Regions from separate parts of the Shewanella sp. SW32 genome, predicted to be linked through region 4. Evidence: predicted binding sites of a transcription regulator. Region 4 holds the regulator's gene; each other region holds the start of a gene.

Evidence for each region. The regulator sigma-54, encoded in region 4, starts transcription at its own class of promoters, with help from an activator protein. The targets are predictions, from matches to a motif close to GTTGGCACGNNNNTNGNNT.
Region 1: a site for sigma-54 is predicted at 1,602-1,620, ahead of L5M28_RS06545 (TorF family putative porin). Genes of this name have one in related genera too.
Region 2: a site for sigma-54 is predicted at 1,452-1,470, ahead of L5M28_RS00465 (DUF1328 family protein). Genes of this name have one in related genera too.
Region 3: a site for sigma-54 is predicted at 1,707-1,725, ahead of L5M28_RS08315 (YccF domain-containing protein). Genes of this name have one in related genera too.

Annotation. Positions count from the first base shown of each region.
Region 1 is NZ_JAKKSJ010000008.1:111,668-114,842, reverse strand. Features, by position in the region: gene rimK (30S ribosomal protein S6--L-glutamate ligase) at 1-752, shown strand, start outside; gene L5M28_RS06545 (TorF family putative porin) at 812-1,504, opposite strand; gene L5M28_RS06540 (HU family DNA-binding protein) at 1,795-2,067, opposite strand; gene L5M28_RS06535 (response regulator) at 2,227-3,024, opposite strand; gene L5M28_RS06530 (hypothetical protein) at 3,107-3,175, opposite strand, start outside.
Region 2 is NZ_JAKKSJ010000001.1:117,604-120,778, forward strand. Features, by position in the region: gene pfaD (eicosapentaenoate synthase subunit PfaD) at 1-1,196, shown strand, start outside; gene L5M28_RS00465 (DUF1328 family protein) at 1,552-1,728, shown strand; gene L5M28_RS00470 (hypothetical protein) at 1,752-1,946, shown strand; gene L5M28_RS00475 (diacylglycerol kinase family protein) at 2,091-3,175, shown strand, end outside.
Region 3 is NZ_JAKKSJ010000011.1:47,201-50,375, reverse strand. Features, by position in the region: gene L5M28_RS08325 (NUDIX hydrolase) at 1-419, opposite strand, end outside; gene L5M28_RS08320 (pyridoxal-phosphate dependent enzyme) at 501-1,529, opposite strand; gene L5M28_RS08315 (YccF domain-containing protein) at 1,797-2,204, shown strand; gene L5M28_RS08310 (alpha/beta fold hydrolase) at 2,240-3,130, opposite strand; gene L5M28_RS08305 (M14 family metallopeptidase) at 3,127-3,175, opposite strand, start outside.
Region 4 is NZ_JAKKSJ010000028.1:34,443-37,617, forward strand. Features, by position in the region: gene lptB (LPS export ABC transporter ATP-binding protein) at 1-593, shown strand, start outside; gene L5M28_RS16700 (RNA polymerase factor sigma-54) at 701-2,179, shown strand; gene hpf (ribosome hibernation promoting factor) at 2,208-2,495, shown strand; gene ptsN (PTS IIA-like nitrogen regulatory protein PtsN) at 2,498-2,941, shown strand; gene rapZ (RNase adapter RapZ) at 2,938-3,175, shown strand, end outside.

The DNA.
Region 1 (3,175 bases), on a different contig from region 4:
GTACTGAATTAGTTGGGTTTGATGCCATCATTCCGCGTATTCATGCTAGCGTGACTTTTTATGGTTGTGCCGTTGTTCGTCAGTTTGAAATGATGGGCGTATATGCCGCGAATGATTCAATCTCCATTGCGCGTTCGCGGGACAAATTGCGGGCACTGCAACTACTTTCCCGCAAAGGGATTGGCATGCCTGTGACGGGTTTTGCCAATAAGCCAAATGATATCCCTGATCTCATCAATATGGTGGGCGGCGCTCCGTTAGTCATTAAATTACTCGAAGGCACTCAAGGGATTGGCGTCGTACTCGCTGAAACTAAAACGGCTGCTGAGAGCGTGATTGAAGCATTTTTGGGGCTCAAAGCGAATATCTTAGTACAGGAATACATTAAAGAATCCAATGGTAGTGATATTCGTTGTTTTGTTGTCGGTGACAAGGTTGTTGCTTCTATGAAGCGTCAAGGTCCCGAGGGAGATTTCCGCTCAAATCTGCATTTAGGTGGTTGTGGTGAGGTGGTAAAAATCACCTCTGTTGAGCGTAAAATGGCTATTGCCGCTGTGAAGGCGATGGGATTGGTTGTCGCGGGAGTAGATATTTTACGTTCTAACCGTGGTCCACTGATCCTTGAGGTTAATTCGGCGCCAGGTATTGAAGGGATTGAGCAAACAACAGGGATTTCAGTGACTGAGCCCATTGTTGAATATATCGAGAAAATGGTTGCGGCCCGTAAAACAAACCGGTCAATTATTGCCTAATAGGTGATGGTGATAAAACGACGCCACTTTTTAAGGTGGCGTTTTGTTATGCTTAGAATTTATAGATCAAAACTGTAGGAATATCCGAGTACTAGTTTGGCATCATCATCGGTGAGATCGGTATCAGAGACCATAAATGACACTGTGCCTATACTGGTATCTGCGCTGAGAGTCACGTTATAGTCGGCATAATTATCTTCGCCAAACCAAGATTGGACGACATCACCGTTTGAGTAACCATAGTGCACTGATAAATTCAGCTTTTCAGTGAGAGGAACGGATACCGTCGCGGCAAGATAACTGAGATCTTTATTATCTAAAGGATCGGCGGCCAGATCGTCACCGGCATTGATGACTTGGGAGTAAGCCAGTTCGAGCCATTTCCACGTGACAGCAGCATGGAGCTCACCAAAATCAATACTGCCCGGTGCGTCTGGATAGGCGTAGTAGAGATAGCCAAAGTCGTAGCTGATGTCTTCGGTAATACTGCCGCCATAACCCGCATATAGATCAAGCTCGTAGCTAGTATCATCACCAAAATCCACATTCGATGCCCAAGTTCCCGCATAAAATCCAGAATCGTGGCTGTAGTCAAGGCCACCTTGGATTGCGACCGCATCTTTAGTTTGGGTCGCACCGCGCCATAGGTAATTAGAGGTACCGCCAATGTTGCCTGATACGGCTGCAAAGGCGTTGCCTGCCAGTAACATTCCCGTCGATAAGGCCAAAACGCTGTACAGTGATTTCTTCATGCTTATCCCCTCGATTGACTTATTTATCGATTCACCATTGGCACACTCAAAGTCAGCTGTGTTCATTAGTGCATCTTGGTTTTTTCTAAGGAAGGATTTGCTAATCACATGCCACTATTACAATGCCATGTAAAACAAGGTATTAGAATTCACAATGTTAATTAAATGTTTTTATTTGCCAGTTTGTGGGGCAGAGGCGCACTTTTGTTGTGCAAAAAATATTCAGTGCTTCACTGGAATTGGGCAAAAAAAACGCCTCACAATGGAGGCGTTGTATTGAATTTTATAACTTAGTTTACGCTGTCACGTAGGGTTTTACCCGCTTTAAACTTAGGCACTGTCGCTTCAGCAATTTGAATTTCTTTACCCGTTTGTGGGTTACGGCCAGTGCGAGCGGCACGAGTCGCTGTTTCAAAAGAACCGAAGCCTACGATGGAGATTTTGTCACCATTTTTCATTGATTCGGTAATAGCTGCTTCAAAAGACTTCAATGCGCGTGCTGCTTCTACTTTCGTTAGATCGGCATTTTCCGCAATTTTGGCGATTAGTTCAGTTTTGTTCATTTTTATTGTCTCTTCTTTCCGTAGATTTATTTGAAATAAGCGTGCCTAACATGCCATAAGGTTTAGCACTTGGAAAGCCTTTTGCGTCTAGCGTGCAGCAGGATGTTCAGTAAAGCGCAGAATATTTACTCAGTTCGTGACTTAAGTTTTATTCTGGTTTTATTCTTCTAACAGTTGATAGAGTAATTTTTTAACAAGTTTGGGTTCAAAGGGTTTGTCACATAAGGCATTTACACCCGCTTGGGACACATTGCTGAGGTGGGTATCGTTGGCTTCGGAAGACACCATCAAGATGGGAATGTGTGATTGTTGGCTTTCATTGCGGATAAATTGTGTCAAAGCTAGCCCATCTACACTCGGCATATTGTAATCAGTGATCACTAAGTCGAACATATTGTGTTTCATTAACGCTATGGCTTGCGCGCCATCCTCGGCCTCGGTAATTAGCTTCATCCCTAAGTTACCAATCGTACGTTTAATGACGTTTCTTGCCATACGGCTATCATCGACCACTAATACACGCACATCTTGTACATCGAAATTACTCAAGTCGAGTTCATCGTGGCTGAGTAAATCAATCGTGGCATTCAATGCTGTACCTAAATGGTCGGCACTGAAGGGTTTAGGTAGAATCGCTACTACACCCGATTGGCGGAATATTTCAAGTTGCTCACGGCGGCACTCACTCGAGACCAGCATAAATTGGATATCTTTGCAGTCAGCGTTGGCCCTTAAGTAGCCCAAGAGATCGATGGCAGTGCCATCATCGAAATGCATGGCGCTCGCAATAAGGTCAGGTTTATGGCGAGCAATAATATCTTTAGCCGCTTCTATGTTTTCTGCGGTTTGAATGCTGAGAATGCCTTCTTGTTGTAAGCGCTGAATAATAATTCGACGCTGTGTCTCTGAAGGTTCTACCAAAAGAATGGAAAGTTCGCTGGGCGATAAATGGCTCATAGTCTACTTCAAGTTAAAAGTCGTAAGTATTTTACTGGGTCGCTAAGCTACGCTGTTGATAACAGCTTAGCAACAAAGTCCATTACTGAGTTTGGCGGGTCAAATAGTGTCTCGTGACCTTAGAAAATGCGATCCAATACTGCACGAGTAA
Region 2 (3,175 bases), on a different contig from region 4:
CAGCGCTGCCCAATGGCCCTTACGCTTTTAACTTAATTCACAGCCCAAGCGAGCCCGCATTAGAGCGCGGCAGCGTTGAGCTGTTTTTAAAACATAAAGTGCGCACGGTCGAAGCCTCGGCATTTTTAGGTTTAACGCCGCAAATCGTCTATTACCGCGCCGCAGGTTTGAGCCGCGACGCACATGGCGACATCGTCATTGGCAACAAAGTTATCGCCAAAATCAGCCGCACCGAAGTCGCGACTAAGTTTATGGAGCCGGCGCCTGCCAAAATCCTCCAGCAATTAGTAAGTGATGGCCTTATCAGCCAAGATCAAATGGCGATGGCGCAACTTGTGCCAATGGCGGACGACATAACAGCCGAAGCCGACTCTGGCGGCCATACCGACAATCGTCCATTGGTCACGCTATTGCCGACAATTTTGGCACTAAAAGATGAAATCCAAGCTAAATATCAATATAAAACGCCAATCCGTGTTGGCGCAGGCGGCGGCGTCGGTACACCCGATGCAGCATTAGCCACCTTCAACATGGGCGCGGCATTCATCGTCACAGGTTCTATCAACCAAGCTTGCGTCGAAGCGGGCGCCAGCGAACACACCCGTAAGTTACTCGCCACCACAGAAATGGCCGATGTGACTATGGCGCCTGCCGCCGATATGTTCGAAATGGGCGTGAAATTACAAGTGGTTAAGCGCGGCACTCTGTTCCCGATGCGCGCCAATAAGCTTTATGAAATCTACACCCGTTACGACTCGATTGATGCCATCCCTGCGGACGAGCGTAAAAAGCTCGAAGAGCAAGTGTTCCGCTCATCACTCGATGACATTTGGGCTGGCACAGTCGCCCACTTTAACGAGCGCGATCCCAAGCAAATCGAGCGCGCGCTGGATAACCCAAAACGTAAGATGGCATTGATTTTCCGCTGGTATTTAGGTCTTTCGAGCCGCTGGTCAAACACAGGTGAAGTCGGCCGCGAAATGGATTACCAAATTTGGGCAGGCCCAGCGCTAGGTGCATTTAATGCTTGGGCGAAAGGCAGTTATTTAGATGACTATAAGGCCCGTAATGCGGTGGATTTAGCCAAACATTTAATGGTGGGCGCGGCGTATCAATCCCGGATTAACTTGCTGTTATCCCAAGGCGCGAGCATTCCAGTTAGCCTGCAGCGCTGGAAACCATTAAATCGTTTTTAAACGTATTTAGCTCCTATCATCTTGTATTATAAGATCATAATATCTTCAAGCCGACACAAACTCACAGTGTCGGCTTTTATTTGTCTTTACTTATGGACGACATCAGCTCACAGTCTTTGATTCAACGTATTAGGCTGAAACTCTTACCGAAGCTTAGGTAAAAATTGCCTACCCCTCTTTTAATTCACTCACACCATTTTAAATAAAATGATTTAAATTATATTTAAAATCAATTAACTACTTAAAATTTTTAAAGTTGGCATTAAGATCGCAATCAAGTAAGAGCCATTAGCCGTTACCTTACAAGTGACACAAACGGTCATGAGAAGGATTAATACAAGGGCAGGAGGTTATTATGCTAGGTTGGACATTAGTATTTCTAGTTGTTGCCGTGATTGCCGGGTTGTTAGGATTTGCTGGGATTGCTGGCGCAGCGGCGGGAATAGCGAAAATCATTTTCTTCATATTTATTGTGTTATTAGTGATTTCTCTGCTGATCAATGCCCTTAAGGGTAAATCACCGCGACTATAATTTTTTTAGAAAAGGAGATAGATATGAAACCATTTACCCTGATGACAAGTGCTGCATTCGCATTATTACTCGCCCTAGGTTTAACGGCCTGTAGTGATAACAAAGCCGAAGACGCGGGCGAAAAAATCGATGAAGTAATGACTGATACAGGTAATGCCATCGAAGATGCCTGTGAAGAAGTCAAAGAAGGTGTTAAAGCTAAAGATACTAAGTGCTAAACAAACCTCACTTTAGGGTGGCAATAGACTCGTCTACTGCCACCCTTTTGGTTTAGACTCGCTCATTTCTGCATCTCTCATCTCGACATCTATCCATTCAAGTGCAACGATTTTAACCAAGAACAATGGCATTGGAGGACTTGCATGCTAACGAAGATCCACATCAAATATTTGTACACTGCAGGTGCAGTATTGTTAGCCTATTTTGCAGTAACAGACACTTCTCCCCTGCTCACTTTCATTTGTGCATGGACAAGTCTGTCACTGTTTTTAGTCGGTTCAGCCTATTGGTTTAATCTCGCCAGTATTTTTAGAAAACGCCAAGATGGCACTATTCCTTGGTATATTCGTTGGGGTTTTATTCCCTTTTTATTAGGCAGTCGACTCTATAATCACTGGGCCAGAAAATACGATTCAGTACCGCCCATGCAGAGGATTGATGAACATCTGTATCTCGGCTGTAGACTCTTTTCCGCAGATCTGGAAACGATTAAAGCCAATAAGATCACTGCCATTCTGGATGTCACCGCTGAATTTGATGGCTTAGATTGGTCGCAATTTGAAGATCATATCGAGTATTTAAATATTCCCATCCTCGACCATAGCGTACCGACCAGCGCCCAACTCAATCAAGCCGTTAACTGGCTGCACCGCCAAGTGCGCGCCAATAAACAGGTACTCATTCACTGTGCTATGGGTCGTGGCCGCTCAGTGCTTGTACTCGCCGCTTATTTGGTTTGTAAAGATAAACAACAGCACTTCGCCGAAGTACTGCAACAGATAAAGCAAATCCGCAAAACCGCTGGCTTAAACAAATGGCAATTACGCGCGCTAGATCGCATGCTCAGTCAAGGGAAAATTAACATCCACAAAGTGGCGTGGATTATCGCCAACCCAGTTTCTGGTGGCGGGAAATGGCAAGAATACCGCGAGCAAATCCAAGATGAACTCAAAGCCTATTTTGACCTGACTTTAAAACTCACAACAGCAGACGAAACCGCAAATGTCTTCGCCGAGCAAGCCCGTAATGCAGGCGCTGATATCATTATCGCCTGTGGTGGCGATGGTACTGTGACTGAAGTGGCCTCTCAAATCGTCGATACGGATATCGTCTTAGGCATCATTCCTCTTGGCACAACTAATGCCCTCAGTCATGCCCTCTTTGGTTTAGGCAGTAAGCTTATTCCTATCTCTCAGGCGCTGGATAATATTATTCAAGGGCATTGCCA
Region 3 (3,175 bases), on a different contig from region 4:
AACGCCAAGGGCATCTGCAACACATCTGCTAATGGCCACCACTTAACATCACTCACTGAATCAATCTGGATCTGACACGCTTGATAACTCATCAAGGCGGTATAACATACAGTCACAGACCAGCCTCTTATATCACGACTACGATTACCCACAGTGCATAGCTGCTCAATATAAGGTGGCACTACCGCGGTTTTCTCATGTAGTTTACGTAACACGGTTTGCTCAAGGGATTGATCGCAATTTTCATCGATAAACCCACCAGGTAATCCCCATAAACCTAAAAATGGATGATTTGAGCGTTGTACTAAGAGTACTTTAAGTTGCTGATCGTGATAGCTAAACAATACGGCATCCACTGTCAGTAGCTGAGCCTTAAAAACCTTAGGATCATAATTAGCGAGATATTCCGCTTCAGTCATTGATATTCCCCATCGTTACAAATCATCAGCTTAACTTAGTATTACACAGCTTCAAACATATTATGTCTTAGCGTCACTAAGTCAATGATCAGAGGCACAGAATAAGCCACTTTGCCCAAATTTACGCTGATAACGTGGCAACATGGTCTCGTTCCCGAGTAAGCCACCTTGGTGGATATACATCACAGGACGAAAGCCTCCGCCTTGTAAATATTCCTCAAGCACAATAAAACCTAAGGGATCGTAGAGTAATTCAAACTGCACGCCTGAGGCGCAGACCCGCTGCCACATGGCATAAAATTCCGGATAAAGTTTACCAAAATGATATTTTTTGCCGACATTCACAATCTGTGGATGCTCACTGGTATTGGAATTAAGTAAGGAAAATTGCAAGCGCAAATAATCATCGCTACCGACGACGGCACAAGTCACGACGCGAATATCCGTTTGCTGACGGATAAAATACTGATTTAAAAATAACGCTGTCGTTCCCGTCCCCGAAGGTAAAAACACCGTTAAATCAACCAATCCATTCGCCTTCGCAAACTGTACTATCTCTTGCGCCAATCTATTTACCCCGTATTCAGCGTAAGCACAACGACCCCCCTCAGGAATAAAAAGCGCCGTCGGCTCATTCACGAGTACTTGAGCCTCGATATAATCTTGGCAACTCAGTCGCACATCGCCCACTTGCGCTGTAGGGTCAGGCCTAGCATTAAGATTTGACAAAACGTGAGGTTCAGATTGCGACTGAGTGCACGCCTGCTTTTGTGCTATTAACACACTTAAATCGATAATATTAGCGCCATTCGCTAAAGCGGCAGCGTAATTGCCCGTGGGATGTTTAACCACTTGACTGGCAATATGATCTACATAAAAATCACACTGCCAGTCTTTCATCTTTGCTAATTCTGACAATGAATACAGTGAGTTAGCTAATGGCGAGCCGTGACCTATCACCTTGCTGATGCCTGCAAACTCATGATCTAAAAAATAGCCGAATTTGCGAGCTTTATTGCCACTAAACGCCGGATGCAGTAAATCATCACGTTTTAGGAAAATGTCTCTGCCAGCAAAGGCAAATGTATCAACAGGGGAATTTGCAAACATCAAGCTACTCAAACGATTAAATTCTCTGGTTTTTAAACCAGTTAAGGGAAGGCTAGTGTAACTCCGCCCTTCCTGTTACGCCCTTAAGAAATTATCAATTTGGCGAAAAACTAGTGAAAATGACACATGAATCTCGAATACATATAATTAACCCATTGATTATGAATAATTTAAATAGTTGGCATAGTTATCGCTTAGACATTGACATATATTCAATTTATCGAAGCTAACGATAAAGGCTAACAGGGTAAACATAAGGAGCTTTCAATGGCTGTATTACGCTTAATATTCAACATAGCTTGGTTTGTACTCGGCGGATTTGTAATGGGACTCGCTTGGTGGCTCGCAGGTATCCTGTGTTTTATCAGTATCATTGGTATTCCCTTCGGCCGCGCCTGTTTTGTTATCGGCGAAATGACCTTTTGGCCCTTCGGCCAAGAACAAATGAACCGTCGCCACTTAACTGGACGTGAAGACTTGGGCACAGGTGCATTAGGCATGGTAGGAAATATCATTTGGTTCTTACTGTTTGGGATCTGGTTAGCCATAGGGCATTTGATCCACGCCTTAGCTTGTTTTGTGACGATTATCGGTATTCCCTTTGGGATACAGCATCTTAAGTTAGCTTTACTCAGCCTCACACCGATAGGCCAAACCGTAGTGGCTAAAGCTTAATAAGACAATGTGTTAACTGCGCTATTCACTCTCGATTATTTGGTTTCAAGAGTGGATAGCGCTTTGTCATCCCATACAGCAAATATCGCTTCGTTTAAGGCTATTTCTTCCTCCAATAAATCGTTGCAATCATATTGAGTATTGGCAGGCTCACTATCCACAGAAAACTGCACTTGCGGCTTAGTCGCCCCCACAATGTCCAACAGATAATGCGCCAGTTTTGCGGGTGCATCTATAGCGGCATCGTGACCACAATACGCGAGTACAATCAAATCGGTGTAAAAATGCCGTGCTAACGCCTTACTCGATGCCATACTCACCAGCGCATCACGGTCACCGCAGAGCACAGTTATCGGCACTTCCACTGTCAATGGACATTGGTATTGAAAAGCCGCCCAAAGTTGTCGCCATACATTGCGTCTACTTGGTGTGGTATCGCGGCGAAACTCACTCCACTTGACAATTAACTCTCGATCTCGCCGATGACGAAAACTGGTTAAACGCACTATAGTCGACTCGATTGGATGTAAAGCGTTACCCCGAGCCCGCATGAAAAAAGCCTTCAATGCATTCAGCGGATTAAATCTTTGATACCAAGACGATAAATTCGCCGCACTGCTGTTTAATACAAAGGCATGCCTTATCTGCCAAGGTCGCTGGCATGCCATTTCCAGCGCCAACATACCTCCCATAGACAAGCCGAGGAGATAAATAGTCTCCCCTTCCTGTACCAGCTCATCCAATTGCTGCCACACGGCATGAGCATAATCAGCAATCTTAAGCGGACTTAATTCGTGGGATAGCGTCCCATTGCCCGGAAGATCCGGTGTCAGCACTCGCAATCCCTTTTGTCGCAGACGCTGATCGAAACCATTCCAATGGCGCTGATCACGCATTAATCCCCTTAATAACACCCAAGTGGTCATGACTGAGACTCCCGATACCAATAATGCCGTGCGCACTCTGTCAGC
Region 4 (3,175 bases):
CCTTTTACATGGTTGTCGGGCTAGTGAAGAGCGATAAGGGACATATCTTTATCGACGATGATGATTTAACCGCAGATCCTATGCATCTGCGTGCCCGCAAAGGCATAGGTTACTTACCGCAAGAAGCCAGTATCTTTCGTAAGCTAACTGTTCATGACAACATCATGGCCGTACTGCAAACTCGTAAAGAACTTAAAAATGAAGAACGAGAAGAAGAACTAGAACATCTGCTCGAAGAGTTTCATATCACCCACATCCGTGACAGCCAAGGCATGTCATTGTCGGGTGGCGAACGTCGTCGCGTCGAAATTGCGCGGGCTTTAGCCGCTAATCCTAAGTTCATTTTGCTCGATGAACCGTTTGCTGGCGTCGATCCTATTTCGGTTATCGACATCAAGAAGATTATCGAACAACTCAAAAGTCGCGGCCTTGGCGTATTGATCACAGACCATAATGTCCGCGAGACATTAGATGTATGTGAACATGCTTATATTGTGAGTCACGGAAACCTGATTGCCGAAGGAACTCCAGCAGAGATCTTAGACAATCAGCAAGTTAGGGCTGTGTACTTAGGTGAACAATTCAGGCTATAGTTAATCGAGCGAAGCCAATGGAGGCAATTTATACCGCCATTGGGCTTCACTCAAGATAATAATAAGCGACCTTATCCAACAATAATAACGTAGGGATCAGCGGTAACATGAAAGCGTCACTCCAGCTCAAACTGGGTCAACAGTTAACCATGACGCCACAATTACAACAGGCCATACGTCTGTTGCAACTGTCGTCATTAGAACTGCAGCAAGAGATCCAGCAAGCATTAGATTCTAATCCCCTTCTCGAGCTGGAAGAGGATCAATTCGACGCCACTAAAACCCCTGTAAACCAAACGCTATCCGATACGGATTTCAGTGAATCTAGCACTCTGCCACCAGAAAAAGACAGCTCCACCATAGACACGGCAGAGTCGCTAACCAAAGAATCCATGCCTGATGAGCTCCCCATGGACACCACATGGGATGAAGTGTTTACCGCCTCCCCAAACTCAGGCCCCGGCGGCAGTCGTGAAGACGATATGCCCTTCCAAGGCGAGACCAGTGAAGGTTTGTACGAACACTTAGAATGGCAAAAAAACCTCACCCCGTTTTCTGAAACCGATTTAGCCATTGCCACCGCCATTATTGATGCCATTGACGATCAGGGCTATCTCACCCAAAGCACTGAAGAAATTCTCGAAGCCATGGGCAATCCTGAAGTTGAGCTTGACGAAGTCGAAGCCGTACTCAAGCGTATTCAGCATTTTGATCCCATAGGCGTTGCCGCCCGCGATTTAAGTGAATGCCTGCTGATCCAACTGTCGCATTTCGCCGCTGATACTCCCAACCTAGAAAATGCCCGCATGCTGATCAAAGATCATTTAGATCTGATCGCCGCCCGTGATTTTAGGTTATTGATGCGTAAGACTAAATTAAAAGAAGATGAATTAAGGGATGGTATAGCACTTATCCAAACCCTCAATCCTCGCCCAGGTTTGTTGATCACGCCCAATAATGACGAATACGTTATCCCAGATGTGTCTGTGTCGAAGAAAAATGGCCGCTGGGTGGTTGAGCTTAATCCTGACTGCATGCCCAAAATCAATGTAAATCAACATTATGCTTCAATGGCGCGCAGCACTAAAAACCAAGCCGATAGCCAATTTATTCGCGGCCATCTGCAAGAGGCTAAATGGTTTATTAAGAGCCTAGAAAGCCGTAACGACACTTTGCTTAAAGTTGCTAATTGCATAGTGCAATATCAGCAAGGTTTCTTTGAGTATGGTGAAGAAGCCATGAAGCCTATGGTGCTTAACGATATTGCCGAAGCGGTAGAAATGCATGAGTCCACCATCTCACGGGTCACAACTCAAAAATACATGCATACCCCTAAGGGACTTTTTGAACTAAAATACTTCTTCTCTAGCCACGTCGGTACTGACGATGGTGGTGAGTGCTCATCCACAGCAATCAGAGCCTTTATAAAGAAACTGGTGGCAGCGGAAAACCAGAAAAAACCATTAAGCGATAGTAAGATGGCACAACTTCTGGCAGAACAAGGGATCAACGTAGCCCGCAGAACCATTGCGAAGTACCGAGAGGCTATGCTTATTCCACCTTCTAATCAGCGTAAAAGTTTATAACCTACAGTGGATATCGGAGGACGTTTCTATGCAAATAAACCTGAGTGGGCACCATATCGAAATTACCGAATCGTTACGTGCATATGTAGAAGAAAAGTTTTCAAAACTTGAACGCCATTTCGAACAGATCAATAATGTGCACGTTGTGCTCAATGTTGAGAAAATGCAACAGATTGCCGAAGCGAGAATAAACCTCATAGGTGGTGAAGTTTTTGCGACTTCAGAGCATGCTGACATGTATGCCGCTATAGACGCCCTGATTGACAAGCTTGACCGTCAGGTTATTAAACACAAAGAGAAGTTAACAAAACACTAATAATGGAACTTTGTACCATACTGCGGCCGGAGTGCACTACCTGCGCCACTCCGGGCAGCAAGAAAAAGGTACTGGAACTCATCAGCGACTTAGTCGCTGCCCAGTACCCGACCCTCTCATCTCAAGAGATATTCGAAAGCCTAGTGGCGCGCGAAAAGATGGGGAGCACAGGTATAGGTAACGGCATCGCCATTCCACATGGTCGACTAGCCGATATAGATCAGCCCATTGCCATACTCATTAAGTGTGAAGAGCCGATAGCATTTGATGCTATCGATAAGCAACCTGTTGATATTTTATTTGCACTACTGGTGCCTGCAGACCAATGTCAGCAGCACTTAAGTACTTTGTCTTGCATGGCCGAAAAGCTGAGCGACAAGCAAATATTAAAGCAATTACGCAAGACGCATGATGAAACGGAACTCTATCAGGTAATCACTGGATGAAACTGGTCATAGTGTCGGGCCGCTCAGGCTCAGGCAAATCTGTCGCCCTTAGGGTACTCGAAGATCTCGGCTATTATTGTGTCGATAACCTTCCCTTGCCATTGATTGGCAGTTTGCTTGAGCAACTCAAAGGCAGTAACGATCTCGTCGCCATCAGTGTCGACGTGCGTAACATGCCTGAGCAGGATAAGGTCTTAGTGAAACAACTCGCTAGCCTACCTCCAGATACTGAGT